DNA from 2 places in the Jatrophihabitans sp. YIM 134969 genome. Region 2 is predicted to be linked to the other one. Evidence: riboswitches for the same ligand, from Rfam matches in the RefSeq annotation. Region 2 holds a riboswitch; the other holds the start of a gene.
What was found. A riboswitch is a leader RNA that binds a small molecule or an ion and turns the genes downstream of it on or off. The one in region 2 is predicted to bind cobalamin.

Region 1: another riboswitch for cobalamin. It lies ahead of ACXR2U_RS01485 (prenyltransferase/squalene oxidase repeat-containing protein); the one in region 2 lies ahead of ACXR2U_RS21325 (ribonucleoside-diphosphate reductase subunit alpha).

The regions. Positions count from the first base shown of each region.
Region 1 covers NZ_JBTJEQ010000002.1:30,009-41,371, forward strand. The annotation lists gene ACXR2U_RS01465 (TetR/AcrR family transcriptional regulator) at 1-462, shown strand, start outside; gene ACXR2U_RS01470 (Gfo/Idh/MocA family protein) at 450-1,547, shown strand; gene ACXR2U_RS01475 (methyltransferase domain-containing protein) at 1,612-3,054, shown strand; gene ACXR2U_RS01480 (discoidin domain-containing protein) at 3,371-7,453, shown strand; gene ACXR2U_RS01485 (prenyltransferase/squalene oxidase repeat-containing protein) at 7,478-8,896, opposite strand; cobalamin riboswitch at 9,005-9,135, opposite strand; gene ACXR2U_RS01490 (ROK family transcriptional regulator) at 9,304-10,575, shown strand; gene ACXR2U_RS01495 (TIM-barrel domain-containing protein) at 10,572-11,363, shown strand, end outside.
Region 2 covers NZ_JBTJEQ010000058.1:13,517-24,879, reverse strand. The annotation lists gene ACXR2U_RS21360 (aldo/keto reductase family protein) at 1-719, shown strand, start outside; gene ACXR2U_RS21355 (hypothetical protein) at 706-1,512, opposite strand; gene ACXR2U_RS21350 (hypothetical protein) at 1,598-1,804, opposite strand; gene tsaD (tRNA (adenosine(37)-N6)-threonylcarbamoyltransferase complex transferase subunit TsaD) at 1,841-2,869, opposite strand; gene ACXR2U_RS21340 (zinc-binding dehydrogenase) at 2,903-3,985, opposite strand; gene ACXR2U_RS21335 (LysR family transcriptional regulator) at 4,057-4,992, shown strand; gene ACXR2U_RS21330 (ribonucleotide-diphosphate reductase subunit beta) at 4,944-5,921, opposite strand; gene ACXR2U_RS21325 (ribonucleoside-diphosphate reductase subunit alpha) at 6,008-8,380, opposite strand; cobalamin riboswitch at 8,516-8,745, opposite strand; gene ACXR2U_RS21320 (YcnI family copper-binding membrane protein) at 8,911-9,660, shown strand; gene ACXR2U_RS21315 (purple acid phosphatase family protein) at 9,790-11,363, shown strand, end outside.

The DNA.
Region 1 (11,363 bases), on a different contig from region 2:
AAACCCAGCCTCTACGCCGCCTTCGGCAACAAGGAACAGCTGTTCGGGCGGGCGCTCGAGCGCTACACCGAGGGGCCGGGTTCCTACGCGGCCCGTGCGGTGGGGGAGCCGACGGCACGTCAGGTGGTCGAGACGTTCCTGATCGGCGCGGTCGAGGCGACGACCCGTCCGGGTTCGCCCCATGGCTGCCTGGGCGTACAGGGTGCGCTCGCGGCCAGTGCGTCCGGTCAGGCGGTGCACGACCTGTTGACGGCCTGGCGCAACACGGCCCGGGCCGGTCTGCAGGCGCGGTTCCGGCGTGCGGTCGACGAGGGTGACCTCCGCGCGGACACCGACCCGGCGCGTCTCGCACGCTACGTCATGACCCTGTCCTTCGGCATCGCCGTCCAGGCGGCCGGCGGTGCCGGGCGCCGCGAACTGCGCGGCGTGGTCGAGACGACGATGTCCGCGTGGAACTGGTGACACCGGTGGAGTCCGTCGGTGTCGGCGTGGTCGGGCTGAGCGCGACCGGCGGCTGGGGAGCAGGTGCGCACCTGCCCGCCATGGCCGCGGCCGGTGGTTTCCGCCTGCGCGGTCTCGTCGCCAGTTCCGAGGCGGCCGGCCGTGCGGCCGGCACCGCCCACGGAGCGCCGGCCTACGCCTCGGTCGAGGAACTGGCGGCCGCGCCGGACATCGACCTCGTCGTCGTCACCGTGAAGACGCCCCGGCACCGCGAACTGGTCCTGCCGGCAGCCGCCGCGGGCACGGCCGTGTTCTGCGAATGGCCGTTCGCGCTGGACGTCGACGAGGCGCAGGAGATGGCGACGGCCGCGACGGGCCTGCCGACCTTCGTCGGTCTGCAGGGGCGGTCTTCACCGTCGTTCCGGTGGCTCGCGGCGCTGGTGGCCGACGGTTACGTCGGCGACGTGCTCAGTGCAACGGTTCTCTCGTCCGTCTCCGAGTGGGGATCCCCGGTGTCGGAGGGCGCGCTGTACACGCTCGACCGCGACCAGGGTGCTTCGATGCTGGGCATCGGGTTCGGCCACGCCATCGACCCGGTGCTGATGGTGGTGGGGGAGTTGATGGACGTCGTGGCGACCACCGCGACCCGCCACCCGCTGGTGCCGCTGGGCCGCACCGGCCGATCCGTGCCCATGACGTCGGTCGACCAGATCGCCGTGTCGGGAACGTTGCACAGTGGTGCAGTGCTGTCCGCGCACCAGCGCGGTGGTACGAGCTCCGGTGCGGGGTTCTCGCTGACGATCGACGGGACGGCGGGATCGCTCGTCGCCACCGCGGCGAACCACCCGCACATCGCGCCGGTGACGATCCGCAGCGCGCGCCGCAGCGACCCCCTCGTCGAGATGCCGGTGCCGGCGGGATACGACGAGTTCCCGCACCTCGCCCGGACCCACCTGCACACCCTCGCGCACGCCTACGCCGGGATCCGGCGGGAGCTCACGGGTGGCGGACATCGTGTCCCCGATTTCGCGGACGGCGTGCGTCGGCACCGGCTGCTCGACGCCGTCACACGCTCGGCGGTCACGGGGCGTCGCGTCGAGGTGTGACCGCACGGTCCGCCTCTGCCCGAAGATGCACCGTCGACGTCCGTCCGCGCCGTTACGGTGAGGCGTGACGACCGATCATGTCGATGCCGTCGGTGGTTCCGGGCCCGAGCTCGGAGCGCCGCGACCGCAGTGGACGCTGGTGGACGAGGGCTGGGGCCGGCGGGCGGCCGAGTTCGCGACGCTGAGTGAGCCCGCGAACTGCCGTGAGTACGTGGCCGTGCACCAGCTGCTGGGGGTCGGAGCCGGCGACCACCTCCTCGACATCGCGTGCGGTTCCGGACTCGCTGCGGAGTTGGCCGCAGCGCGCGGAGCGCAGGTGTCCGGCCTGGACGCGTCGGCGAGGCTGATCGCGGTCGCCCGCGACCGCCTGCCGGACGCGGACTTGCAGGTCGGCGACATGCACGCGCTCCCGTGGGGCGACGAGACGTTCGACGTCGTGACGAGCTTCCGGGGCATCTGGGGCACGACGCCCGACGCCGTCGCCGAAGCGCGTCGTGTCCTGCGCCCCGGCGGCCGCCTGGGCCTCACGGTCTGGGGTCACATCAAGGCGTCCCCGGGCGCGTGGGCGCTGTCGCCGTTCACCCTGGCCACGGCGGAGAAGGTCACCAACCAGGCGTCGATGGTGAAGCTCGGGCGTCCGGGTGCCGGTGAGGAACTGCTGCAGCGGTGGGGTTTCCAGGATGTGGCGCGACACGACATCCCCTTCGCGTGGGAGTTCGCCGACCCCGACCACTTCGCGCGCGCCCTGGCCTCGACCGGTCCGGGCTACGAGGCCGTCGCGGCCGTGGGGGAGGACCGGTTCCTCGCCCACGCCCGCGGCGTGGCCGCCGAACGGGTGAGGGCCGGGTTGCCCCTGCGCGCCGTGATCCTCGTCGTCGGCTACGTCGCGACCAAGCCCGTCGGAGACGTTCCCGAGCACACCGACGAACCGCCGGGGCACTTCCTGTCCGCCGCGCCCACGACGGCCGCGGCCGAACGCCTCCGGCAGGAGGACCTCGACGACCTCGGCTACGTCATGAACGCCTCGCGGTTGTGGGGTCACATGCCCGAGACGCTGGACGGGTTGTTCGCCCTGCTGGGACGGTGCGTCAAGCAGGGACGGCTCGACATGCGGACGCGCGGGATCCTCGTGGCGGCCACGGCCTCGACCCTGGGCGACGCGTACTGCTCGCTCGCCTGGGGTCAGAAGTTGGCCGCAGCCGCCGATGCCGAGCTGGCAGCAGGCGTCCTCGTCGGTGACGACTCGGCGCTCACCACGCAGGAGAGCGCCCTAGCGCGGTGGGCGCGGGTGGTCACCCGCGACCCGAACGGCGCGACCGCCGCCGACGTCACGTCCTTGCGGGAGGTCGGCTTCGACGACGCGCAGATCATGGCCGTCACGGTCTTCGTGGCGCTGCGGATCGCGTTCTCGACGGTCAACGACGCTCTCGGAGCAACCCCCGATCCCGAACTGCGTGCCGGTGTCGCGCCGCCGGTGGCTGCGGCCGTGACCTGGGGGCGTCGCTGACGGCGTTCGACCGGCCGCGTCCTCGCCCTGGCATCGCGGGCATGGGTCCGCCGTCGATTCCGGAGTCCGCGGACCTGCGATGAGATTCCTGCGGGCTCCCGAGGGCAGGACCGCTCGGCGTCCTGCGGCGGGTGCGGCGGATTGCTCGACGAGTCGGACACCTCGCGCGGGCGTCGGTCGATTGCGGCACATCGTCAAGTAATCGGCGCAGACCCCTTGACTCGACCGTCTCGCCCTTGCAGATTGACAGCGTTGTCATCGCGTCTCGAGTGATGACAACGCTGTCAGATCCCGATCCCACCTGGAGGACTCGCCGATGAGCCGCTCGCCGTCCGCCCGCCCGTCCGACACCCACGCCGAACCGGCACGCGGTGCGAGCCGCCGGGCCTTCCTCACCGGTGGCGCCACCCTGTTGGCCGGGTGGGGCGTGGCCGCAGCATGGCCGGGGAGTGCCGAAGCAGCTCCGGCCGGCCCGCCTGCCGCGACGCGGCGGGACCTCGCACTCTTCCGGCCGGCGACGGCCAGTTCGACCGCCTACGCCGCGACCCCGGCGTCGTTCGCGGTCGACGAGTTGTCCGAGGTGGGTGTCCGAGGCTCCGGGTGGCGCGCGGGCGGTGACGGGCCGGCGAGCATCACCGTGGACCTGCAGGCCTCGTGCACCGTCGAGGCCGTGACCCTGACGTTCGAGGCCCTCGCGTCCGACCCGCCCTTCGACGGCGACTACGGGCAGACCGACGGCAGCCAGGTGCTGTCGAGCGCCGCGACCGCTTTCACTGTCGAGGTCAGCACCGACACGACGACGTGGAAGCAGGTCTACGCGACCACCAGCGGGCCGGGCGGGGTCGTGGCGATCACGCTCGACGCCCCGGTGAAGGCCCGCTGGGTGCGCATGACCGCCACCGCGCAGGCCAACGCCAACCCCGTGGGCCTCAACGGCTTCCAGGTGTGGGGGACCACCACCGCGACCCGTCCGCCCGCGAGCGGGTGGACCAGTTGGGACGGCCTGCGCCGATCCGCGCCTGCGCTCACCGTCGCCGCCGACGGCTCGGTGCCGCTGGAGTCGGGGTGGGAGCTCACCCTCGACGACTTCGCCGGGTCTGCCACCGGTGCCGACCTGGCTGCGCCGCGCACCAGCGTCGAGCGCTGGCTGCCGGCGACCGTGCCGGGCACGGTGCTGACAAGTCTGGTCGAGCAGGAGCGTTTCCCAGATCCCGTCGAAGGATTCGCCAACCTGGAGATCCCGGAGGCGCTGTCTCGCCACGCGTGGTGGTACCGCCGGGTGTTCGCCCTGCCGCGTGGTCTCGACACCTCATCCGGACGGCACGTCTGGTTGGAGTTCGACGGGATCAACCACCAGGCCGACGTCTGGCTGAACGGCACGAACGTCGGCACCCTGGTGCACCCGTTCGCCCGCGCGCGGTGGGACGTCACGTCCGCACTGGCCGCCGGTGGCGGGCAGCACGGCCTCGCCGTCAAGATCACGCCGATGCCCCACCCGGGTAACCCCGGCGACAAGAGCGACAACGGCAACACGTTCGTGCAGGGTGGGCACCTGTACCTCGACTCGCCCACGTATCTCGCTTCGTCCGGGTGGGACTGGATGCCCGCCGTGCGTGACCGGGCGAGCGGCATCTGGAACCACGTGCGCTTGCGCAGCACCGGTGCCGTGGTCATCGGTGACCCGCAGATCGACACCACCCTGCCGAACCTGCCCGCTGTCGACGTCGCCCGCGTGCGGGTCGTCGTGCCGGTGCGGAACGTCGGCGCGAAGGCGAAGACGGTCACCGTGCGCATCGCCTTCGACCGCGTCTCGCTGGCCCAACAGGTCACCGTTCCCGCGACGAGCAGCACCGACGTGGTGTTCGACCCCGACCAGTTCGCGCCTCTGATGGTGAAGAACCCCGAGCTGTGGTGGCCGAACGGGTACGGCGAGCCCGCCCTGCACGACCTGAGCGTGACCGTCAGCAGCGCCAACGCCCTCAGCGACACCCGCACGGTGCAGTTCGGCATCCGCCAGTTCGACTTCGCGAGCGCCCAACCGATCGTCGTGCCGCCGTCGGCCGCCCCGACGTTCATCGTGAGCAGTGGAAGTACGGCTCCCGGACAGATCGTCGACCTCGGCCCGCAGAACGCACGCTTCGTGCGGGTGGCTCTCGGGCGCCGGGCCACCGGGTACGGGTTCTCCATGTACCGGTTGGCCGTGGTCAACTCCGTTGCAAGCAACAACGATCTCGCCGAGGGGCACACGGCGACCGCGTCGTCGCAGGAGGACGACGGCCACAGCCCGGCGTTGGCCGTTGACGGCGATCCCACCACCCGGTTCGCCTCCGGCCACGAAGACCACCAGTGGATCCAGGTCGATCTCGGCGCGACGACCGCGTTCGACCAGGTGCAGATCGCCTGGGAGAGCGCCTACGCGCTCGACTACGTCGTGCAGGTCTCGGCCGACGGTGCGGCGTGGACGGACGTGCAGAGTGTCGACAACGCGGCGGCCTTGGGCGATTCCGCCGTCCAGACCGAGTCGTTCCCCCCGACCACCGCACGGTGGTTGCGGATCCAGGGCCACAAGCGCGCCACGGGCTACGGCATCTCGATGTGGCGGCTGTCGGTGCTCGACTCGACAGATCCCGACACCGATCTCGCGCTGCACCAGCCGGCCACGGCGTCGTCCGACGACGGCAACCCCGCGGGCAACGCCACCGATGACAACCCACGGACACGGTGGTCGTCGAGCTACACCGACGACCAGTGGATCCAGGTGGACCTCGGCGCCGCGCGCGTGTTCGACCAGGTCCAGATCGACTGGGAGCAGGCGTACGCGCGCACCTTCGTGATCCAGGCCTCCGACGACGGTCAGACCTGGACCGACGTCAAGGCCGTCGACAACAGCGTCACCCAGTTGCGCATCAGCGTGAACGGCGTGCCCGTGTTCGCCCGCGGCGGCAACTGGGGCTGGGACGAACTCCTGCGCCGCACCGAGGGCCGACTGGAGACCGCGGTGCGGATGCACCGTGACATGAACTTCACCATGGTGCGCAACTGGCTCGGCAGCAGCGACCGGGAAGAGCTCTACGCCCTCTGCGACCGCTACGGACTCCTGGTGTGGAACGACTTCTGGGAGGCCGGGACGTTCCTGGACGACATCCCCGGATACGTCGACATCGCCGCCGACACGATCCGTCGCTACCGCACGCACCCGAGCATCGTCGTGTGGTGCGGTGCCAACGAGGAGGAACCGCCGCTGCACCTGGGGCAGGGGATGGCCGCAGCGGTCACGCAGTTGCACCCGGGCACGCTGTACGTGCCCAACTCGGCGGGCGGGGTCGTCAGCGGCCACGGGCCGTACCGGTGGATCGAGCCCGCGGCCTACTACGACCGCGACAGCTACGACACCGGCGCGTTCGGCTTCCACACCGAGATCGGCATGCCGGTGGTCCCGGTGACCGAGACCATGCAGAACCTCGTGGGCGACGAGCCCGGGTGGCCGATCACCGAGGTCTGGAACCACCACGACTGGTCACCGACGGCCAACCAGCAGACCGCCTCCTACCAGGCAGCGATCGACGCGCGGTTGGGCGCGTCGTCGACGCTCGACGAGTTCTGCCGGCGGGCACAGTTCGTGAACTACGAGAACCACCGCGCGATGTTCGAGGCCTGGAACGCCAACCTCACCGGTGACGCGACCGCGTTGCTGCTCTGGATGTCGCACCCGGCCTGGTACTCCACGGTGTGGCAGACCTACGACTACGACTTCGACGTCAACGGCGCCTACTACGGCGCGCGCAGCGCGTGCGAACCGGTACACGTGCAGGCATCGCTCCCGGACTGGACGGTGAAGGTCGCCAACAACACGACCCGTCAGGCACGGGGTGTCGTCACCGCCACGCTGTACGCCTTGGACGGAACGGTGCTGCGGACGCTGAAGCGCGCGGTGACGGTGGGCCCGACCACCACGGGCAAGGCCTTCGCGATGCCGTTCAAGGCGAACCTCCCTGCCCTGCACCTGCTGCGCTTGGAGTTCACCGACCGGGCGCGCCGGGTCGTGTCCCGCAACACCTACTGGCGTTACCGCAAACCGACGGACATGCAGGTGCTCACCACGGGCGCGCCCACCAGGCTCGTGGTCAGCACCGCCGCCATGGACCCCGCCGGCGGCGACGCCCGCCGCTCGGTAGCCGTGCGCAACGCCGGCACGACGGTGGCGGCGATGGTCCGGCTCTCGGTCCGCGACGCCGCGGGCAAGCGCGTTCTCCCCGCGTTCTACGACGACAACTACTTCTGGTTGCTGCCGGGGGAGTCGCGGACGGTCACGGTGTCGTGGCCCGCAGCGACCCCGGTCGCGGGAGGACCACGCGTGTGGGCGCAGGCGTACAACGCCCCGCGGGTCGGCGCGCGCTGATCGACGCGCCGACCGGCCCACGGATCAGCTGCCGTACGCGAGCGAGACGGTGTCGCCGAGCTTGACGACCGCGCCGCGGCTGGCGGTACTCGCGCTCGACCCGTCGATGCTGAGCTTCCACGTCGAGGACGCCGTGTTGGTCCTGCCGTTGAGCGCGGTGATCGTGCCGGTCCCCGAGGTCGGCGACGCGCCGGTGACACACCCGGACGGTGACGCGTTCGCAGCGGCGGCGTCCAGAACCGCACCGAGGGTCGTGGTGGTCGACGTCGGCACGAACGGGACCTTGCACACGGTGAGGCCGCCGGTCGCGCCGGTGTCCACGACGAGCGCCACGCTCGTCGCGGTGCCGGACGTGAAGGAGGTGGTGGCCACCCAACGGGCCGCACCACCGGTGGGCGTCGGGGGTGCCGCGGTGAACCCGCCGCCGGCCAGGGCGCGGAGGGCGTCGATCGAGGAGTACGCGGTCGCGGTCGTGTTGGACGGCTGGTACCTGAACCCGCCGCTCGCGCTCAGCTGTTGGGCGATGAGGAAGTCGACCGGGGTCTTGCCGGCGGACGTGGTGAAAGTGCCGCCTTGCGCAGGGATCCCGCACGCGTTCAGACCGGACACCGCCCAGCCGTTGGAGTCGGTGTTCGCGCCGAACGCGGAGTTGAACGCACCGGTAGTGGTGACGAGTTTGCCGGCGAGGAAGTTGCGCGCGGCGACGACAGCGGTGTCGGTGGCGGGGACGCCGCTGCTGCACAGGGCCGCCATCGCCGCGCCGGTCATGTCGATGTCGCTGGTGGCGGCGAGCCGGGTGGCGTTGCCGGCGGCCTGGGTGAAGTCCCACCCGCCGTCGTCGTGCTGGTTCGCGCGGACCACCGCGGTCACGGTGTCGAGCAGTCGCTGCGGGACCCGCGCCGCGCCGGACTGGGTGCGCGCGCCCGCCAACGCGAGCAGGCCGAACACGGTTCCGTTGAAGTTCGCGGGTGGACCGAAGTAGCCCGGCGCGGCGGGCTGCCAGTACGAGGCCAGGTCGGCCAGCAGGTTGCGCTGGGCGGAGACCCGTGCCGGGTCGGTGCCGGCCGCGTACGTGTTGAGGATCCCGCGCTCGTAGTCGGTGACGACGGGAGCGCTGCTCGGCCACGTGCTCGCGGCGACCTGGTTGCGGTAGACCGCCCGGGCGTTCCCCCCGGTGTTGCCGGAGGGAACGACGTCGACGGCCGCGGTGCCGGCGGCGGCGAGAGCACTGAACGCCCACTCGTTCGACAGGCCCGAGGTGGTGAAGCTGCCGTCGGACGCCTGCAACGTCTTGACGTACGTGACGCCGCGCTGGACCGACGTCGCGACGGCGGCCGAGGTCGAGGTCGCCGCGGCGGGGACGGCCAGCGTGGTCGCCAACGCGGTCGTGGTGGCCAGGACGGTCAGGCCGAGAGCGGCGCGACGGGGGAAGGGCGTGGGCATCGGGGATCGAGCTCCTCGGGTGGGGGCGCAGGCGTCGAACGCCCCGCACCGCAGCCCGGAGGTCGCAGGAGCCGGGCGGCCGCCGCCCGCTCGCGTGGACAGGCTTCCGCAGTGACACGACGACCGCCAGGTGTTCGGACTCGGGCCGGTCGACCGGCCTCACCGTTGCGCGTCAGTCCCGGGTTCTCACCGGGTTCCCCTGTCAGTCGCTGGCGCGGAACGTACCGCGACACGCGAGACCCACCGCCGGCGGGACGTCGCCCGACGTCGGTGACGTCGGACGCGGAGGCGGTCGACGCCCCAGCAGAAACCGGTCGGTTTTGTACAAGTCTTGACGGAATTCGACCTCGCGGAGCACAGTGCCCGAGGCACGACGACGACGAGGTCGCGAGAGGGGTTCCGACGCAGTGACGCAGCAGGTGCTGCCCGCCCCCCGGCGGGTGCAGCCCACGAGTGGGGCCCTCCGCGCGGCCAACCGGGCGCGCGTGGTCGGTGTCCTCCGAGGCGCCGGGTGGGCCACCCGGGCCGAACTGGTGGAGCACACCGGGCTCTCCCGGGCCACGATCTCGAGCCTCCTCCACGAACTCGCCGTTCGCGGACTCATCGCCGAGCGTCCGCCCGCCGCGGCCGGTACTCCCGGCCGCCCGGCCTCCCAGGTCGCGCTCGACAAGTCCGCCGGAACCGCCATCGCCGTCGACATCGGCGTGCGGCACGTCGCCGTCGCCGTGGGCGACCTGTCGCACAGCGTGCTGGCGGAACGGTGGACCACCGTGCCGCGCGACCACACGGCCGACCGGGGCATCGACCTGGTGCTCGCCAAGATCGAGCAGGCCGTCGCCGAGGCCGACGTCGACGCCGACGCGTTGGTGGGGGCCGCGATCAGCATCGCCGCGCCCGTGACGGCCGGCGGCGGTCGGTTGGCGGTCCCCGACGTCCTGCCGGGATGGAACGGTTCAGTACTGGCCGAGCGGGTGGCCGACCGGTGGGACATCCCGGTCGTCACCGAGAACGACGCCAACCTCGGCGCGCTCGGCGAGGCCCTGCGCGAACCGGTCTCGGGCGACGGTGACGTGCTCTACGTCAAGGTCGCGAGCCGCATCGGCCTCGGCGTCGCGCGCGGCAGCCGGATCCTCCGCGGTCGCAGCGGGTACACGGGCGAGTTCGGGCACGTGACCGTGCACGACCGTGCCGAGCGCTGCTGGTGCGGGCGCCGCGGGTGCCTCGAGCTCTACGCCGGCGGCGACGGCATGCTGCGTCGGATCGGTTCCCGCGGGGGAGCGACGACCATCGCCGAACTCGTCGAACGTGCCCATGAATCGGACCGGGTACGTCGCGTGGTCGAGGACGGCGCGTCGGTGCTGGCCCAGGCGCTGGCCGACCTCGTCCTGGTCCTCGACCCCGCGCGCGTCGTCCTCGGCGGTGAGCTCGTCGCCCTGGGGTCCCTGCTCGAGGACCCCGTCCGGGCCGCGTTGACAACGTTGCCTTTCGGCCCGCCGGTCGACCTCACCGTCTCGCCGCTGGGCGAGCGGGCCTCACTCGTCGGTGCGCTGAGCCTCGTGCTCACCGAGACCACCCAGTTCGCCGACCGGTCCCAGGGCCGCGGCCCGACCACCGCCCCACCCCGTCCTCCGACCCTGCCCCTCGTGTCCCTCCCCACCGATCCAGGAGTTCGTCTGTGAAACGTCCCCTCCGTCCCGCCGTGCGTCGCTCGGTCGCCGCTCTCGCCGCGACCGCGCTCGGCGTGGGCCTCGCCGTGGCGTCGCAGCCACCCGCGGTCGCGGCAGCGACCGTGCCGGCCGCCCGCAACGCGGTCGTGTCCGGTCAGGCCCGCTTCGAGGTGCTCTCGCCCACCCTCATCCGCACCGAGTACGCCGGTGACGGCGCGTTCCTCGACGCCGCGACGTTCAACGCGGTCGGGCGCGACTCGTTCGCCAAGACGGCCTTCACGTCCAAGGTCGTCAACGGCTGGTTGACCATCGACACGAACGCCGTGACCTTGCGCTACAAGGTCGGGTCCGGCCCGTTCACCGCGAACAACCTCCAGCTCAAGGTGGACGACGGCGGCCACCGGATCACCGCGACCCCGTGGAGCGGCACGGCCGCGCCGAGCTGCACCGTCGGAGTGCGGTGTGAGGCCGAGGGTCTCGACCTCACCGGCCTCACCGAGGCCACCAACCACGCCGACTTCTCCGGGAGCGGGTTCGTCGCGGGCTTCGAACAGGTCGGCAACGCCCTGAGCTTCCGCGTGAACGTCGCGACGGCCGGCACCTACGACCTCGCCGCGCGCTACGCCAACTTCCAGGGCGGCGACGGTCAGATCACCACCCGCACATTGAGCGTGTCCGCCGACGGCGGTCCCGCCTCCACCCTGAGCCTGCCGCCGACGGCGAACTGGGACACGTGGGCCGTCGCCCGGGCTTCGGTCACGCTGGGGGCGGGGTCGCACACCGTCACCGTCGCGCGGTCC
Region 2 (11,363 bases):
ACGACAAGGGCCTCGGCCGCAAGCACATCACCGAGTCGATCAACGGTTCGTTGCGCCGCCTGCAGACCGACTACGTGGACCTCTACCAGTGCCACCGCTACGACCACTCGACGCCGCTCGAGGAGACCATGAGCGCGCTCGCCGACCAGGTGCACGCGGGCAAGGTCCTCTACCTCGGCGTGAGCGAGTGGACGGCCGACCAGATCCGCCGCGGGGCGGCCCTCGCCCGCGAGCTGCACGTGCCGTTCGTCTCCAACCAGCCGCAGTACTCGATGCTGTGGCGGGTCATCGAGGACGAGGTCGTGCCGGCGTCGGAGGAGGAGGGCCTGGGTCAGGTCGTCTGGTCCCCGATCGCGCAGGGCGTGCTGACCGGCAAGTACCAGCCGGGTGAGCAGCCCCCCGCCGGGTCGCGGGCCACCGACGACAAGGGCGGGTCCGACATGATCAGCCGCTGGCTCTCCAGGGACGACCTGCTGCGCCGCGTGCAGGACCTGCGTCCGGTCGCCGAGAGCGTCGGTCTGTCGATGGCGGCCCTGGCCGTGGCGTGGGTGCTGCAGAACCGCAACGTCGGCGCGGCGATCATCGGGGCGAGCCGCCCCGAGCAGGTCGCCGACAACGTCACCGCCGCGGGCGTCACCCTCGACGCCGACGTCCTCGCCCGCATCGACGAGATCCTCGGCGACACCGTCACGCGCGACCCGGCGCTCACCGGTCGCTGACCGACGCCTCCGTCATCGCGAGCCGCGCCGCGGCGAACCGCCGCCGCCCGGGCGAGCGCGCGGTGAGCGCCGTGAGCAGGGCGAGGCTCTCGGCGAGCCACGACGTCCCGAACGCGGCGATGCACACCAGTTCGACGACCAGCAGCGAGTACGGCACGTCGAGCGGGAACCCGATCGCGAGCTGGAACACCAGCGCCGCGGCCATCACCGCGGCACTCAGGACGTAGACCGTCCGGGAGCGGCCACGCGCCGCGACGAGGTCGGCGGCGCGCACCGCGTAGCGGGCGGCGACGTCCTCGGCGGCCCGGCTCTCCGACGCGGCTCGCGTGGCCCGCGCCCACACCACGCAGACGACCACCGCGCCGCCGAGGAACAGCACGGTCCCGACGACGTGCAACACCTGCGACCCGGTCTCGGTGACCACCTGTTGGATCGGCGTGCACGGGCGGCCGTCGACGACCCGGCCGCAGCCGAGGCGGCCGTCGGTGCCCGGTCGTGACGTCGGGAAGAACGCCAGCACGATCGCGCCGACACCCGTCACGGTGCTCGCGGCGAACTCGGCCGTCCGCGGTGTCGTGAGCCGGTAGGTGACCAGCAGCAGTCCGACCGCCCAGAGCGCGCCGACGAAGAAGTCCCGCATCGCGTCGTGGTAATACTCCGACAGCGAGCCGAAGACGTGGCCGTCGACCGCGAGCGTGCCGAGCACGACGAACACCGGCATGGTCAGCGCCGCCACCGCGGTGGCGAACCGCATGACCAGGTACGCGCGGCCGTACGCCGGATCGGTCTCCACAGCCGGAGCATCCCGCACCCGGTCGGTCACCCCGGGTCTACCACCCCGGGTCGATCACCCCGGGTCCATCACCCCGGGTCGATCACTACTCGGAGAGCGGCATCGGGCCGTAGACGACGTCGTCACCGTCGTAGAGCGACGCCGAGGCCACACCGTTCTCTGCCAGCTCACGCCACTGCTCGCCGAACCAGCTCTCGGCGTCGCCCTGCGAGTGACTCGCCGGCGCGGAGGGCGCGTTCGGGCCGGTCAGCAGGTCGCCCTCGGGGCCGAAGAACCGCCAGGTGAAACTCATGCGGCCAATCTAGGCGAGCGCGGCCCGGGACACGTCCTACGCGAGCTGGGCGCGCTCGAGCCGGATGCTCGGGGTGGCGGCGACGTCCGCGGGCGAGGGCTCGGCGTCCGCGCGGACCAGCAGGTCGCCGACGGCGGCGATCATCGCGCCGTTGTCGGTGCACAGCGACAACGGCGGGACACGGAGTTCGATCCCCGCGGCCGAGCACCGTTCCTCGGCGAGCGAGCGCACCCGGCTGTTGGCCGCGACGCCCCCGACGACGACGAGGGTCTCGACGCCGGTCTCGCGACACGCCCGCAACGCCTTCGCGGTGAGGACGTCGGCGACGGCCTCCTGGAACGAGGCCGCGACGTCGGGCACGTCGACCTCGCGTCCGTCCGCCCGGGTGCGTTCGACGTGGCGGGCCACGGCGGTCTTGAGGCCGCTGAACGAGAAGCCGAGCGGCGGGTCGTGCGGGCCGGTGAGCGGGCGTGGGAACGCGATCGCGGTGGGGTCGCCGTCGCGTGCTGCCTTGTCGATCGACGGCCCGCCCGGGTAGCTGAGGCCGAGCGGGCGCGCCACCTTGTCGAACGCCTCACCTGCGGCGTCGTCGAGGGTGTCGGAGAGGTGGACGACAGGGTCGTGCACGAGGTCGCCGACGTGCAGCAGCGACGTGTGCCCGCCGGACACGATGAGCACGACCGACCGCTCCGGCAGCGGGCCGTGCGCCAGGGTGTCGGCCGCGGCGTGACCCGCGAGGTGGTGCACGGCGTAGAGCGGCACCCCGAGCGTGAGCGCGGTGGCCTTCGCCGCCGCCACCCCGACGTGCAACGCCGTGGCGAGGCCCGGACCCGCGGTGACCGCGACGGCACCGACGTCGCCCGGTTCCAGCCCGGCGTTCGCGAACGCCTGCCGCATCACCGGCACCATCGAGCTGACGTGCGCCCGGGCCGCGATCTCCGGCACCACGCCGCCGAAGCGGGCGTGCTCGTCCATCGAGCTCGCGAGCGCCTGCCCGAGCAGCACGCCGTCCTGCACGAGGCCGACACCGGTCTCGTCGCACGAGGTCTCGATGCCCAGCACGATCGTCACCGCTCCATCATCCCAGGGCACCGTCCCCTACCCGTGGGGCAGCACGACCGTGCGCTGGAACGGACCTCCGTGGGCGGCGGCGTGGGCCACGGCGTCGTTCGCGGCGTCGAGGTCGAACGTCGTCACGTCGTCGGCGGCCAGGTCCAGCAGCCCCGCGTGCACCAGCCGGATCAGGCCACCGGTGGCCGTGCGCGGCGCCATCCACCGGCCGCGGACCGTGACGCTGTTGCGCATCAGCCACGGGTAGGGCAGGGCGAGGTCGTCACCCCCGAGCATGCCGACCCCACCCATGAGCACGACCCGGCCGAACTCGCGCACGGTCATCGCGGCGGTGCGCACCACCCGGGCGTCGACCTCGGGCGGCAGCAGGTCGAGCACGACGTCCACGGGTCCGGCCGCCGCCGCCCGGATCGCCGCGCCGTCGGTGTCCGGGTCGGACGTGAGCCGGACCGGGACCACGCGGGCGCCGAAGCGGTCCGCGAGCCGGTCGAGGACCGCGCCGTTGCGGCCGGCGGCGACGACCCGGCCGGCACCCATCGCGAGTGCCACGGCCACGGCCGCACTGCCGAAGTTGCCGGTGGCGCCACTGACCACGACGGTCTCCCCCGCCTGCAGGTCGGCCGCGAGCAGGCCGCCGTACGGCACCAGCGGGACCACCGCGCCCGCCCAGTGGGCCAGGTCGAGGTCGCCCGGGTCGAACCGTTCCACGTTCTCGGTGGGGACGACCATGCGCTCGGCGAGCGGGCCGTCGTGGAAGTGCCGGGCGAGGGCCGCGCCGCCCTCGCCCCGGGCGCTCCAACCCTGCAACGTGATGTCCGGGGTGCGGGCGTCGTCGCGCGAGCGCACCGTCGGGTCGCACCACACCAGGTCGCCCGGTCGCAGCGAGGTGGCGTCCGGCCCGACGGTCACGACCCGACCGACCGCGCCGCACCCGGACACCACCGGCGGGACCAGGGGGTAGGCGCGCGCCCCGCTGAACACCTCGGCGGCGTACGGCAGCACGCAGGCGGCGAGCACGTCGACCAGGACCTCACCGCCGGCCGCCACCGGGTCCGTCACCTCCCCGACGGTCAGGGGCCGTCCGAACTCCTCCAACACCGCAGCTCTCATGCAAGCGACGGTAGGAACGTCGGCGGCATGCCGGCAACGAGACTTGCGCACGCTTAGTATGAGTGATCGTCATGGACGTGTCGACCACCATGCTGCGGGTGCTGCGCGAGATCGCGCAGACCGGCAGCTTCACCGCCGCTGCCGACCGGCTCGGCTACACCCAGTCGGCGGTCTCCCGGCAGGTCGCGAGCCTCGAGGCCCGGGTCGGCGCCGAGGTGTTCGAACGGCGACGCGACGGCGTGCGGCTCACCACCGCCGGGGCGACGCTGCTGCGTCACGCCCGGGTCGTCCTCGACGAGGTGGACGCTGCCGAGCGGGCGTTGCACGGCCCGGCCGCCGACGTCAGCCCCGTGCGGCTGGGGGTCTACCTCAGCGCCGGTGCGGCGGTCCTCCCCGAGGTCGTCGCCCGGGTGGCGCGCGAGCTTCCCGGCGTCGCCCTCACGACCCGCGACGGCACCAGTCCGGCGCTGGTCCGCGCGCTGCGTTCGGGCACGCTCGACCTCGCGGTCGTGACCAGCCGCCCGCCGCACCGGCCGCTGGACTCCGAGGAGCCGCGGCTGGTCGCCGAACCCCTGGCCGAGGGGACCTTGCGCGTCGCCGTCCCGGCCCGCGGGGCCCTCGCGGGTCTCGCGAGCCTGACCCCGGACGACCTCGCGGGCGTGCCCTGGATCGCGAGCCCCGCGAGCGGGACCGAACCGCTGCTGGGTGTCTGGCCGGGCCTGCCCGGTCGGCCGGTCATGGCTCACCGCACCGGCGACTGGCTGACCAAGCTGCGGCTGGTCGCGAGCGGCGCCGGGGTGACCACCGTGCCGGCCGACCTGGTCGACCGACTGCCCGAGGGGGTGGTCGCCCGATCCGTGGTGGGTGCCCCGCCCGAGGTGCGCCGGGTGGTGCTCGCCCGCTGGCCCGGACGGCAGTCTCCCGCCGTCCGGGCCGTGGCCGACGTCGTCCGCGCCGTTCAGAAGTCCTCGTCGAACCCGACGGTGCCGGTGACACCGACCTGGTAGGCCGACACCCGACGCTCGAAGAAGTTCGACAGCTCCTGGACGTCCTGCAGCTCCATGAACGCGAAGGGGTTGGTCGAGCCGTACACCGGTTCGAGCCCGAGTTGCGCGAGCCGACGGTCGGCGACGTGCTGCAGGTAGGTCCGCATGTCGTCGATCGAGAGCCCGGACACCCCGCCGCCCAGCAGGTCCTCGGCGAACTGCACCTCGCACTCGACGGCCTCGGACAGCATCTCGCGCACTTGGTCCGCCAACCGGTCGTCGAACAGCTCCGGCTCCTCACGACGCGCGGTCTCGACGACGTCGAACGCGAACGCCATGTGCATCGACTCGTCGCGGAACACCCAGTTGGTGCCGGAGGCGAGACCGTTGAGCAACCCCCGCGACCGCAGGAAGTACACGTACGCGAAAGCCCCGTAGAAGAACAGGCCCTCGATGCAGCCGGCGAAGCAGATGAGGTTCAGCAGGAAGCTACGGCGGTCCTCGGGCGTCCGCAGCTCCCGCAGGTCGAACACCGAGTCGATCCACTTCTGGCAGAAGTCGGCCTTGCGCTTGATCGACGGGATGTTGTCGACGGCCGCGAACGCCGCGAACCGCTCCGCCTCGTCGGGGACGTAGGTGTCGAGCAGGTTGAGGTAGAAGTGGATGTGGTTGGCCTCCTCGAACAGCTGACGCGACAGGTACAGCCGCCCCTCCGGGGAGTTGACGTGCTGGTACAGGTTGAGCACCAGGTTGTTCGCGACGATCGTGTCTCCGGTGGCGAAGAACGCGACCAGCCGCCCGATGAGGTGACGCTCGGCGGGCGAGAGCCGGGCCAGGTCCGCGAGGTCGGAGTGCAGGTCGATCTCCTCGGGCGTCCAGGTGTTCTTCACCGCGTCGCGGTAGCGGTCGAAGAACTGCGGGTAGCGCATGGGCCGCAGGGTGAGGTCCATGCCGGGGTCGAGGAGAAGAGCACGCTGTCCCGGGGCCTCCGCGGGAACGCGGAGTGCAGTGTGCGGAGCGTTCTCGTGGGGTGATGTCACTGGCACGCCTCGCAGCTCTCGGGGTTCTCGAGGCTGCACGCGACGGCCGCCTCGTCGACGACGGAAACGTTGCTGGTAGCAACGGTCGCCTGTTGGATGCGCGTCGCGGGTCGCGAGCGCAGGTAGTAAGTGGTCTTGAGGCCGGCCTTCCAGGCGTACAGGTACATCGACGACAGCTTGCCGATCGAGGGCGACGCCAGGAACAGGTTGAGCGACTGGCTCTGGTCGATGAACGCCGAACGCGCCGCGGCCATGTCGATGAGGGCCCGCTGCGGCAACTCCCACGCCGTGCGGTAGATCGCCTTGACGTCGTCGGGCAGACCGACCAGGCCCTGCACGGAACCCTCGGAACGCTTGACCGCGTCGCGGGTCTCGGCGTTCCACAGCCCCAGCGCCTTGAGCTCACGGACCAGGGCCGTGTTGACCTGGAGGAACTCCCCCGAGAGCGTCTCGCGCTTGAAGAGGTTCGACACCTGCGGCTCGATGCACTCGTAGCAGCCGGCGATCGACGCGATGGTCGCCGTCGGCGCGATGGCCACCAGCAGCGAGTTGCGCAGGCCGGTCGTGGCCACACGTTCGCGCAGCGCCGCCCACCGCTCGGTCTGGGTCGGGGTCACCCCCCAGAGGTCGGGCTGCAGGTCGCCGCGCGCCGCCCGGGTCTCGGCGAACGACGGGTGCGCGCCGAACTCCTCGGCCAGCATGGCCGACGCCTCCAGTGCGGTCAGGTACACCTCCTCGGCGATGCGGGTCGAGAGCTCGACCGCCTCGGGTGAGTCGAAGGGCAGCCGCAGCGCGAAGAACACGTCCTGCAGCCCCATGACGCCGAGCCCGACCGGACGCCAGCGCGGGTTCGAGGCCGCGGCCTGTTCGCTCGGGTAGTAGTTGATGTCGATGACGCGGTCGAGGAACGGCACGGCCGTCGCCACGGTCGCGCGCAGCTGCTCCCAGTCGACCCCGGCCGGTGTGACGTGGCGGGCCAGGTTGATGGACCCGAGGTTGCACACCGCCGTCTCGGAGTCCGACGACACCTCGATGATCTCGGTGCACAGGTTGGACAGGTGCACGGTGTTGCCCCCTGCACCGATCCGGGTCGGGTCCACCTGGTTGCACGTGCGGTTGGCGGCGTCCTTGAACGTCATCCACCCGTTGCCGGTCTGCGCCAAGGTCCGCATCATCTTGCCGTAGAGGTCGCGGGCCTTGACCTGCCGGACGAACCGGCCCTCGTCCTCGAGCCGGCGGTACTCCCGGTCGAACGCCTCGCCCCACAGGTCGGGCAACGACGGCGCCTCGTCCGGGTCGATCAGCGACCACAGCTCGTCCGCCTCGACGCGGCGCATGAACTCGTCGGGCACCCAGTTGGCCAGGTTGAGGTTGTGCGTGCGGCGGGCGTCCTCGCCGGTGTTGTCGCGCAGTTCGAGGAACTCCTCGACGTCGGGGTGCCACGGCTCGAGGTAGACGCAGGCCGCGCCCTTGCGCCGCCCGCCCTGGTTGACGGCGGCGACCGACGCGTCGAGGGTGCGCAGGAACGGGACGATGCCGTTGCTCTGGCCGTTGGTACCGCGGATGAGCGCACCCCGCGAGCGGACGCGGGAGAACGAGATCCCGATGCCACCCGCGAACTTCGACAGCCGCGCCACCTGCTGGTAGCGCTCGTAGATCGAATCGAGCTCGTCGCGCGGGGAATCCACCAGGTAGCACGAGGACATCTGGGTGTGGGCGGTCCCCGAATTGAACAACGTCGGCGAGGACGGCAGGTACGCCAGCGAGCTCATCAGCCGGTAGAACCCGATGGCCTCGGCCGGGGTCCGCGACAGCCCGCACGCCACGCGCAGCAGGAAGTACTGCGGGGTCTCGATGACCAGGCGGGTGACGGGGTGACGCAACAGGTAGCGGTCGTAGACCGTCCGCAGGCCGAAGTACTCGAAGCGCTGGTCGGCGTCGACGTCGACGGCGAAGTCGAGCTTGCGGGCGTTGTCCTTGACGAACTCCGCGGTGACGTCGCCGACGAGTCCCTCGGCGTGGCCGAGCGCGACCGCCTGGCTGAACGACGCCACGCCCTGCCCGCGCACCTCCTTGTCGACGTAGCTCGCGAGCAACCGGGCCGCGAGTCGGCTGTACTGCGGCTCCTCGCCGATCATCTCGGCCGCGGTCTGGATCGACAGCCGGTCCAGTTCCGCCGTCGTCGCGCCGTCGTAGAGACCACTGATCGTGCGGGTCGCGACCCGCAGCGGGTCGACGTCGTCCAGGCCCGCGGTCCACCGTTCGACGGCCCGCACGATCTTGGTGACGTCGACGTTCTCGCGGTCGCCGTTGCGTTTGCGGACCTGCATCGGCGTACGGGTGGGGGTCGGGGCTTGCAGCACCGTCATCGCTCTCTCCTCGCGAGCTCAGGTCGGGCCGGAGCGCGCGCGGGGACGACGGGAGGGGTGCACGGGCCGACGACGGCACCGCGCACCACAGCCGTCGGCCGTCCCGCGCGGCCTCGGACCACGCGCCGCCCACGGTGGGCGACACGTGCGCTGGCAGGTCTTCGGACTCGTGGGCACGGCTCCGCGTTCGAGCCACCTACCGGCCGTCGCTTCCCAGGCCCCGGTCGATCACCGGGCCCCAGTGCACGTGACGGCTGTCGTTCCCACTCACCGCTGCGGGGCAGTCCCGGATTCCCACCGGGTTCCCTCTTGCCCCGGTACACCTCACGAGGAGGCGCACCGGACCAGCTGCACTCGGCACACTATGTGGACGGAGCGCCGCAACCCAGCACCACATGTGGGGTCGGCGTGTCGTGGTGCGGCGGGACGGACTGTCGGCTGCGCCACGTCCGGGAACCCGCGGACCCCCGCCACGGACCGGACCGACGACTGCAACCGGCCCACGCCGCACCCCACCCGGAGGACCCGTCATGCCGCTGCGCCCCGCAGCCCCCCGTCGTCGCCACGTCGCCCTCGCCGGGGTCGCCGCCGCCCTGGTGTTCGCCGCCGGCACCGTGCCGGCCTGGGCCCACGTCTCGGTGAGTGCGCCCGACGCCACGCAGGGTGGCTACGGCGTGGTGACCTTCCGCGTGCCGAACGAGTCGGCCGACGCCAGCACGGTCGGGATCACCGTCCGGCTGCCGACCGACACCCCGCTCGGGTACGTCGCCGTGCAGCCCACCCCGGGGTGGACGTTCACCGCGCCGGAGGCCACGTTGCCCAAGCCCATCACCACCGACGACGGCCAGGTCACCAAGGCCGTCACCGAGATCACCTGGACCGCGACCGACGGCGGCGTGAAGCCCGGCGAGTTCATGCAGTTCGACGTGCAGATGGGGCCGTTCCCGGACGAGGACAGCCTGACGTTCAAGGCGATCCAGAAGTACAGCGACGGCAGCGAGGTCGACTGGATCGAGGAGGCCGCGGCGGGCAGCACGGCCGAGCCGGAACACCCGGCGCCGGTCCTCGCGCTCGCCCCGGCCTCCGGTGCCACCGGCGCCACCGACACCTCCGCCGCCGCGTCCGCCCCGGCGACCGCGACGGTCACCGCCGTGGCCGACCGCGACGCGGCGAGCCGCGGCAGTGCGACCACGGGCATCGTGCTCGGCATCGTCGGCGTGCTGCTCGGCGCTGCGGCGCTGGTCGTCGCGCTGCGCCGCGGCCGGCCCCACGCCGGCTGACCTCCGGCTGACCGCAGGAGGCGACCGGCGGGGCTGTTCGGCCGCTGTTCACCGGGAGTTCGCGAGATGTCCGGTACGCCCGTTCACGATCCACACCATGGCGGCGGGCGCGGTTGACAGGCTGGACGGGTGCCGAACCACGCGGGCCACCCGCTCACCGTCGACGAGTTCTCCGACCACAACGCCACGCTGCTGTCCCGCCAACGGATCAGTCGCCGCACCCTGATCAAGGGCGCGCTGACCGGGGCGGGCGCGGTCGCGCTGACCCAGTTCCCCTTCGCCCAGGCGGCGTTCGCCGCCGGTGGCGGTGTCTCCGGCCCGAGCGGCGTCGTGCTCTCCGGCCGTCACCTGTCGTGGGTGCCGGACGCCGACGGCAACCCGACCAGCTCGATGAAGGTCACCGCCCAGGTGCACTCCGCGCACGGCACGTTGCCCAAGGGCCTGCGCGCGTTCGTCGACATCGGCGACGCCCCCGGCCGGTACGGCACGCACCTGCCGGCCGAGATCGTGAACCTCGTCGGGATGTACGCCATCCCGAACGGGCCGGTCGGCAACCAGTTCTACGTCAAGGCGACGATGTCCGGGCTCTCGGCCGGGAAGGTCTACCACTACCGCCTGCGTCTGAGCGACGGCACGGTGACCGGCGACGCCTACTTCACGACCGCGCCGTCGCGCAAGACCGGCGGCACCCGGCGGGTGCCCCAGGCGTTCACGTTCACCGCGTTCGCCGACGTCGGCACCAACATCGCGCCGGTCGATCCGCAGTACGCGTGGAACAAGGACCCTGCGGTCGTCACCGACGCCGGCGGCACCTGGCCGCGGGGCGTCTTCGACAACAACTACTACAGCCCCACCGACCCGGTGGCGGGCACGGGCGGCACCGACCCCACACCGGCCAACACCCTCACCCAGCAGATGGCCTCGCAGCGGCCGGTCTTCACGCTGCTCGCGGGCGACATCTGCTACGCCGACCCCAGCGGCAGCGGCCTGCCCGCCGACGACTCGCTCGCCCTGACCGGCACGTCACCGGTCGGCGCGAACAACTACAACCCCTACGTCTGGGACGTCTTCCTCAACCAGATCGAGTCGCAGTCGGCGTTCACCCCCTGGATGTTCGCCACGGGCAACCACGACATGGAGCCGCTCTACGGCAACACCGAGTTCCTCGGCGGCCGGTCGGGCAGCCACGGCTACGCCGGTCACAAGGCGCGGCTCGACCTCCCGGACAACGGCCCGAAGAACTGCCCGTCGGTCTACAAGTTCGTGTACGACAACGTCGGTGTCATCTCGGTCGACGCCAACGACCTGTCCTACGAGATCCAGACCAACACCGGGTACTCCGACGGCGCGCAGCTGAAGTTCCTCGAGAACACGCTCCGCACCTGGCGCCAGGACCGGTCGGTCGACTTCATCGTCGCGTTCTTCCACCACTGCGCCTACTCGACGACCAACCAGCACGCGTCCGACGGCGGGGTGCGCGGGGCGCTCGACCCGCTCTTCAGCAAGTACCAGGTCGACCTCGCCGTGCAGGGCCACAACCACATCTTCGAGCGCACCGACCCGATCAAGAACGGGCACCCGACCCGGCAGGCTCCCGACGGCTCGACCATCACCCCGGCGACCGACGGCTGCACCTACATCACGGTCGGGTCCGGCGGCCGGCCGCGCTACCAGTTCCGGCCCGCGCCGAGCGCGGCCGCTCC